2 regions of the Streptomyces sp. TAA040 genome follow, and region 2 is predicted to be linked to the other one. Evidence: riboswitches for the same ligand, from Rfam matches in the RefSeq annotation. Region 2 holds a riboswitch; the other holds the start of a gene.
What was found. Region 2 has a riboswitch for glycine ahead of gcvP (aminomethyl-transferring glycine dehydrogenase). Riboswitches for the same ligand answer to the same signal wherever they lie in the genome.
Positions count from the first base shown of each region.

Region 1: it holds a riboswitch for glycine, as region 2 does, so the genes downstream of both, gcvT (glycine cleavage system aminomethyltransferase GcvT) here and gcvP (aminomethyl-transferring glycine dehydrogenase) in region 2, are expected to answer to the same signal.

Region 1 covers NZ_AUKR01000002.1:218,487-221,887, reverse strand. The annotation lists gene gcvH (glycine cleavage system protein GcvH) at 1-132, opposite strand, end outside; gene gcvT (glycine cleavage system aminomethyltransferase GcvT) at 267-1,409, opposite strand; glycine riboswitch at 1,546-1,650, opposite strand; gene H300_RS24650 (AAA family ATPase) at 1,877-2,587, shown strand; gene H300_RS24645 (hypothetical protein) at 2,760-3,371, opposite strand.
Region 2 covers NZ_AUKR01000028.1:30,823-34,223, forward strand. The annotation lists gene gcvP (aminomethyl-transferring glycine dehydrogenase) at 1-1,952, opposite strand, end outside; glycine riboswitch at 2,012-2,141, opposite strand; glycine riboswitch at 2,142-2,238, opposite strand; partial or broken gene H300_RS28055 (PRC-barrel domain-containing protein) at 2,382-2,750, shown strand; gene H300_RS28060 (DNA polymerase IV) at 2,846-3,401, opposite strand, start outside.

The sequences.
Region 1 (3,401 bases), on a different contig from region 2:
GAGCTGGACGTAGACGACGTCGCCGAGTGCGGAGGCCGCGTGCTCGGTGATGCCGACCGTCGACACACCGTCCTCGGCGGCCGACACCCACTCGTGCTCCTTGCTGTAGCGCAGATGCTGGGGGTTGCTCATGACTGAATTCTCCCGGATGAAGGGTGGGGGCTGTGAAACGGGTCTTGACAGGTGGGACGGGACGTCCGCTGCGGACGGCGGGCCCCGCGCGTCCGGACGCGCCGGGGCACCGGCCGCGGCGGGCCGGGGGTGCCTCAGCGGGCCCGCTTGTAGAAGGGCAGCGGGACGATCCGGTACGGCTCGTGGCTGCCGCGGATGTCGACCGCGACCGAAGCGCCCCCGGCGTCCGCGTCGTCGTGCCCGGCACGCGCGGCGTCCAGGTAGGCCATCGCGATCGGCTTGCCGAGGGTGGGGGAGGGGGCGCCCGAGGTGACCTCGCCGATCACCGTGCCGGCCGCGTCCACCACGGGGTAGCCCGCCCGGGGCACCCGTCGGCCCTCGGCGACCAGGCCGACCAGCTTGCGCGGCGGCGCGGTCGCGGCCTGCTCGGCGGCGGCCTCCAGAGCCTCCCGGCCGACGAACCTGCCCTCGTTGGTGGTCTTCTCGAACTTGACCACCCGGCCCATGCCCGCGTCGAACGGGGTGGTCGCGCGGGTCAGCTCGTTGCCGTAGAGCGGCATCCCCGCCTCCAGCCGCAGCGTGTCCCGGCAGGACAGCCCGCAGGGCACCAGCCCGGCCTCGCGGCCCGCCTCGGTGAGCGCCAGCCACAGCTTCCCGGCGTCCTCCGGCGCCACGAACAGCTCGAAGCCGTCCTCGCCGGTGTAGCCGGTGCGGGCGATCAGCGCGTCCACCCCGGCGACGGCGCCGGGGAGCCCGGCGTAGTACTTCAGCCCGTCCAGGTCCGCGTCGGTGAGGCTGCCGAGCACGGCGGCCGAACGCGGGCCCTGCACGGCGAGGAGGGCGCAGGCGTCCCGGTCGTCCCGGACAGCGGCGTCGAAGCCGGCCTGCCGGTCGGTCAGCGCGTCCAGGACCGTCTGCGCGTTGCCGGCGTTGGCCACGACCATGTACGTGTCCGCGGCGAGCCGGTAGACGATCAGGTCGTCCAGGATGCCGCCGCGCTCGTCGCAGATCATCGTGTAGCGGGCGCGTCCGACGGCGACCGCCGACAGGTTGCCCACCAGCGCGTGGTCGAGCAGCTCGGCCGCCTGCGGGCCGGTGACGGTGATCTCCCCCATGTGCGAGAGGTCGAACAGGCCGGCACGGGTGCGGACGGCGCGGTGCTCGTCGCGCTCGCTGCCGTAGCGCAGCGGCATGTCCCAGCCGGCGAAGTCGGTCATCGTCGCGCCGAGTGCGCGGTGCAGCGGGTCCAGAGCGGTACGGCGGGGGTTCTCGGGCATCTGTGGCTCCCAGGCAGGGGCGGACATGTCCTCCCCATCTGTCATCGGAACCTGAGAGGTTCGCCACAAGCCCGCGAGGGCCGTGGTTTGCACCTTGGGTGGGGCCGGAACGATCCGGCCCGCTTTTCAGATATGCCTCGCCTGCGCGGTACGGGGCCTGAGAGATTCAAGGGAGGACTTGCTCCTTCGGCGCCCTGCACCCGGTGCTCCGGGGGCTTCGGGACTCTCCCGCGCTGGTTCAAGCGGCCGTTATGGAGTTGGCGGCCTCATCATGACATGGGCGGCCGCTTCGGGGGGAGCCCGGACGGGGAACGGTTGCGGCAGGGGTCGGAGGGGCTATGACGGGAACCGAGGGGGCCGGCGTGATCCGGTACGAGACGACCGGTACGGCGGCGGACACGGCGGCGGAGCTCTTACTGCCGGGGCAGGCACCGCCGCCGGCGGTGGAGGGACAGCCGGGCGGACGGATGCTGCTGCCCGCCGGTGGGCCGCCCGCCGCCGACGGGGAGGGGCCGTGGCGCGCAGCCGCGCAGGAGGAGGCGAGCGCGCCGCCGGAGCCGGAGCGCGCGCGGGTGCTCGACCTGCGCGGCACCGCGGTCGCCGGCCCCGGGACCCTGCGCTGGCCGGCGGGCGACCGGGTGGTCGTCTCCGGGCTGCCCGGCAGCGGGAAGTCCACCCTGATGCGGCGGATGGCCGTGGAGTGCGGCGCGGTGGCGCGGATCGACTCGCAGGACGCCCGGGAGTGGTGGGCCGATCGGCTGCCCCCGCTGCTGCCCTACGCCTGCTACCGGCCGCTCGTCCGGGTCACGCACTACTGGCGGTTGTGGCGGGCCCTGCGGACGACCGGCAGCGTGCTGGTCCACGACTGCGGATCGCTGCCCTGGGTGCGCCGCTGGCTGGGGCGGGAGGCGCGGCGGCGCGGACTGCGTCTGCACCTGCTGGTGCTGGACGTCCCGCCGGTGCTGGCACTGGCCGGGCAGACCCAACGCGGCCGGACGGTTTCCGGGTGGGCCTTCGGCCGCCACCGCCGGGCCGTGGCCCGGCTGCTGGGACAGCTCGAAGCCGGACGGTTGCCGACCGGTTGCAGCTCCGCGGTGCTGCTCGACCGGGCGGTGGCCGCCGGGGTCCACACGGCGACCTGCACCGGTCCCGGCCGCCCCGCGGCCTGCTGCCGCTGAGCCCCGGACCGGTGGCGGCCACCCGACCGCCCGTCGCGTGGGCGACCGGCCCCGGCCGCCCCGGCCGTGCGGCCGGGACCCGGCCGTCCGGTCCAGAGCGCGTGACCGCCCGGACGGGCGCCGAGGTGCGGCGGCCCGTCCGGGCGGCGGTTCGTGAGCGGAGCGGTCCGGGTCAGCTCGGCGGTCCGGGCAGTCCGGTCGTCGGCAGGCCCGTGCCGGGGAGGTCGGGCACGTCCGGCGCCGGCAGGTCGCCGTCGAGCAGGGTTTCGAGCAGCAGCGCCACCACGGCAGCGATCGTCTCGTTGGCAGCCCCGACGACCTCGGTGGGGTCACCGGAGGCGACCGCCTCCAGCAGTGCGTCCACCGCGGCCTGCAGGTCCTCGGCCGCTTCGGCAGCGAGAGCCGCCGGGTCGGGGGCCGCGGCCCGGTCGCCGGCCTCCGGTGCCTCGGTGGCGAGCTTCCCGATGGCCTCGGTGAGCGCCGCCTCGTGTTCGGCGGCGTCGGCCGCCGGCAGGAGGCCGTCCTCGGCGGTGAGGACGGCCAGCAGCTCGGTGACCGGGGCGAGTACGCCGTCCATGCCGTCGAGCGTGGTCACTTGAGAGGCGAGCGCCTCGACGTCGGGGAGGGCGGCCCGAGCGGGCGGCGCCGCCTGCTCGGGGGCGGCCACGGCGGTACCGGCCGGGCCACCGGGCATCGCCGCCGAGGCCGCTCCGGCGGCGCCGAGGGTGAGTGCACCGGCCATCGTGGCGGCTACTGCGGTGGATACGACCGATTTCCTGCGCATGAGGGGATGTTCCTCCGATAAGCGGGTGAT
Region 2 (3,401 bases):
ATCAGGACGGCCAGTTCGTCCGCGTGCCGCTCGATCTTGTCCCGCAGGTCGGACACGTCGACGTCCCCGGTCTCGCCGGTCCTCACCACCACGACCCTCATCCCGGCCATCACCGCGCTCGCGGCGTTCGTGCCGTGCGCCGAGGAGGGGATCAGGCAGACCGTGCGCTCGGTGTCGCCGTTCGCACGGTGGTGGGCACGGACCGCGAGCAGACCCGCCAGTTCGCCCTGCGAGCCGGCGTTCGGCTGGACGGACACCTTGGCGTAGCCGGTGAGTTCGGCCAGCCGCTCCTCCAGCTCCCGGATCAGCGTCAGGTAGCCCTCGGCCTGCTCGGCCGGCGCGAAGGGGTGCAGCCCGCCGAACTCGGGCCAGGTGATCGGCTCCATCTCGGTGGTCGCGTTCAGCTTCATCGTGCAGGAGCCCAGCGGGATCATGCCGCGGTCCAGCGCGTAGTCGCGATCGGCGAGCCTGCGCAGGTAGCGCAGCATCGCCGTCTCCGAACGGTGCCGGTGGAAGACGGGATGGGTCAGGAAGTCGTCCTCGCGCAGCAGCCCGGCCGGAAGCGCGTCGGCCACCCGGGAGTCGAGCGCGTCCACGTCGGCCCGGACCCCGAACGCGCCCCAGACGGCGGTGAGCTGCTCCGGCCCGGTGGTCTCGTCGCAGCTCACGCCGACCCGGTCGTCGTCCGCCTGCCACAGGTTGACGCCGGCAGCGCGGGCCGCGGCCACCACCTCGGCGGCCCGCCCCGGGACGTGGCCGGTCACGGTGTCGAAGTAGGACTCGTGCACCACCTCGACGCCGCCCTCGCGGAGTCCCGCGGCCAGGATCGTGGCCAGTCGGTGCGTGCGGCGGGCGATGGAGCGCAGTCCGTCCGGTCCGTGGTGGACCGCGTAGAGGCCGGCCATGACCGCGAGCAGGACCTGCGCGGTGCAAATGTTGCTGGTGGCCTTCTCCCGGCGGATGTGCTGCTCGCGGGTCTGCAGGGCCAGGCGGTAGGCCTTCTTCCCCGAGGCGTCGACCGAGACGCCGACCAGTCGGCCCGGCAGGTTGCGGGCGAACCTCTCCCGGACCGCCATGAAGCCGGCGTGCGGGCCGCCGAAGCCCATCGGCACGCCGAAACGCTGGGTGGTACCGACCGCGACGTCGGCTCCCAGCTCGCCGGGCGAGGTCAGCAGCGTCAGCGCGAGCAGGTCGGCGGCGACCGTGACGATCGCGCCCAGCTCGTGGGCACGGTCGACGACCGGCCCCAGGTCGCGGACGCGTCCGTCCGCACCGGGGTACTGGAGCAGCACCCCGAAGACACCGCGCTCGGCGAGCTCCGCCGGGATGTCCTCGGTGAGGTCCGCGACGACGACCTCGACGTCGGCCGGTTCGGCGCGGGTTCTGATCACGGCCACGGTCTGCGGCAGGCAGGCGGCGTCCACCAGGTACACCCCGCCCTTGACCTTGCCCACCCGGCGCGAGAGCGACATGGCCTCGGCCGCCGCGGTGGCCTCGTCCAGCAGCGAGGCTCCCGAGGTGGGCAGCCCGGTGAGGTCGGCGACCATCGTCTGGAAGTTGAGCAGCGCCTCCAGCCGGCCCTGCGAGATCTCCGGCTGGTACGGGGTGTACGCCGTGTACCAGGCCGGGTTCTCCAGGACATTGCGCAGGATGACCGGCGGGGTGAAGGTGCCGTGGTAGCCGAGTCCGATCATGGAGTCGAGCACCTGGTTCCGCCCGGCCAGGTCGCGGAGCTCCGCGAGCACCTCGGCCTCGCTGCGTGCGTCGGGGAGGTCGAGGGACTCGGTCGACTTGATGACGTCCGGCACGGCGGCACGGGTCAGCTCGTCGAGCGAGCCGTAGCCCACCTGTGCCAGCATCTTGGCCTGCTCCGCGCTGTCCGGCCCGATGTGCCGCTCCGCGAAGGGGACGGAGTGCTGGAGAGCGGCAAGGCCGACTCGGTCTGTGGTCATCTGGAGGCCTCCTGGTCTGCGCGACCTTCGAGGGGCACCGCGGCGCGGGTGCCCGTCCGGCCTCCCCCTCTGTCATCTCGACCTGAGAGTTTCACCGGTCCGCAGGGTGCTCGGGCCGGCTTTCACCGTCGGTGAGGGGGAACCGTGGGGCGGCTTGCGCTCCCGGATCGCCCTGCTTTCCAGAGTGACCTCGCCTGCGCGGTACGTGGGCCTGAGAGATTCCGGGGAGGGTTTGCTCCTTCGGCGCCCGCCGACCTGGGCCGGTGGGCTCTCCCGCGCGGGGTCGACAGCCACCGCCGAGCTTACCAGCGCCCACCGGCACCGGTCTGTGGTGCGGCTCTCGACTGGCCGGGGCGGCCGATGTGGTCTTTGCTGGGAGGGAGGTGGTGGGAACTCCTGCGGGACGCCCGCGAACCATCGGGAGGCACAGTGCACACCGACATCGATCCGCACAGTCTCATCGGCCGAAAGGCCCTCGACCAGGACGGCGTCAGGATCGGGACCGTCGACGAGGTCTACCTCGACGACGCGACGGGACGGCCCGAGTGGGCGTCGGTGCGCACCGGCCTCTTCGGTCGCGACGCCTTCGTGCCGCTGACGCCGAGCGAGTTCGTCGACGAGCAGTTGCGTGTCCCGTTCCGCCGGGCGCTGATCAGGGAGGCGCCCGACTTCGGAGTCGGCCGCCACCTCAGCCCCGAGCAGGAACTCCAGCTCGCCCATCACTACGGACTGCACCCGGCGAGCCCGAGGGACGCCCCGCCGCCGGGCGAGGAGCGCGAGTTCGGCACGGTCGCCGGCAGCGGTACGGCCGGGCACCGCCGGGACGGGGACGACGCGGTCGGGGAGGCTGGAGTGGAGAGGGCCGCGGGAGCCGGGCCGGAGGCGGCACCCCGTCAGCCGGGGAACGACCCGGACTGATCTCCCGCCGGCCCCGGGACCAGCGGCAGCGGCTCTCCGCGGCTCAGCTCCGGATCGTCCGCGGCGAGAGTGCGCACCCGGCCCGGTGGGGAGTCGGGGCGCTCGAAGCGCACCGTCACGCGGCCCAGCCCGCCGCCCTGCACCCAGCCGGGCCCGTGCACGGTGTGGCGGACGTCCAGGCCGGGCAGCAGCCACTGCTCCCGGCGGAGTTCCGGTGGGGAGTCCGCCGGCACCGTCTCCGCACCGTCCCCGCCCCGCGGTTCGGGCGCGGAGGGCTCGTCCGCACCCGCGAACTGAGCGAAGAGGTCCTCCTGGGCGTAGTCGGCCAGTCCGCTCACCCCGACCCCCAGCAGCCGCACCCCCGTGGTGGTGTCCACCGACTCGACCAGCCGGGCGGCCGCCTCCCGGACGACCCGGGTGTCGTCGGTCGGCCCGCGGAGGGTCTCCGACCGGGTGAGAGTGGCGAAGTCGTGGCTGCGCACCTTGACCACCACGGTGCGTCCGGACCGGCCGGCCGCCCGCAGCCGCTCC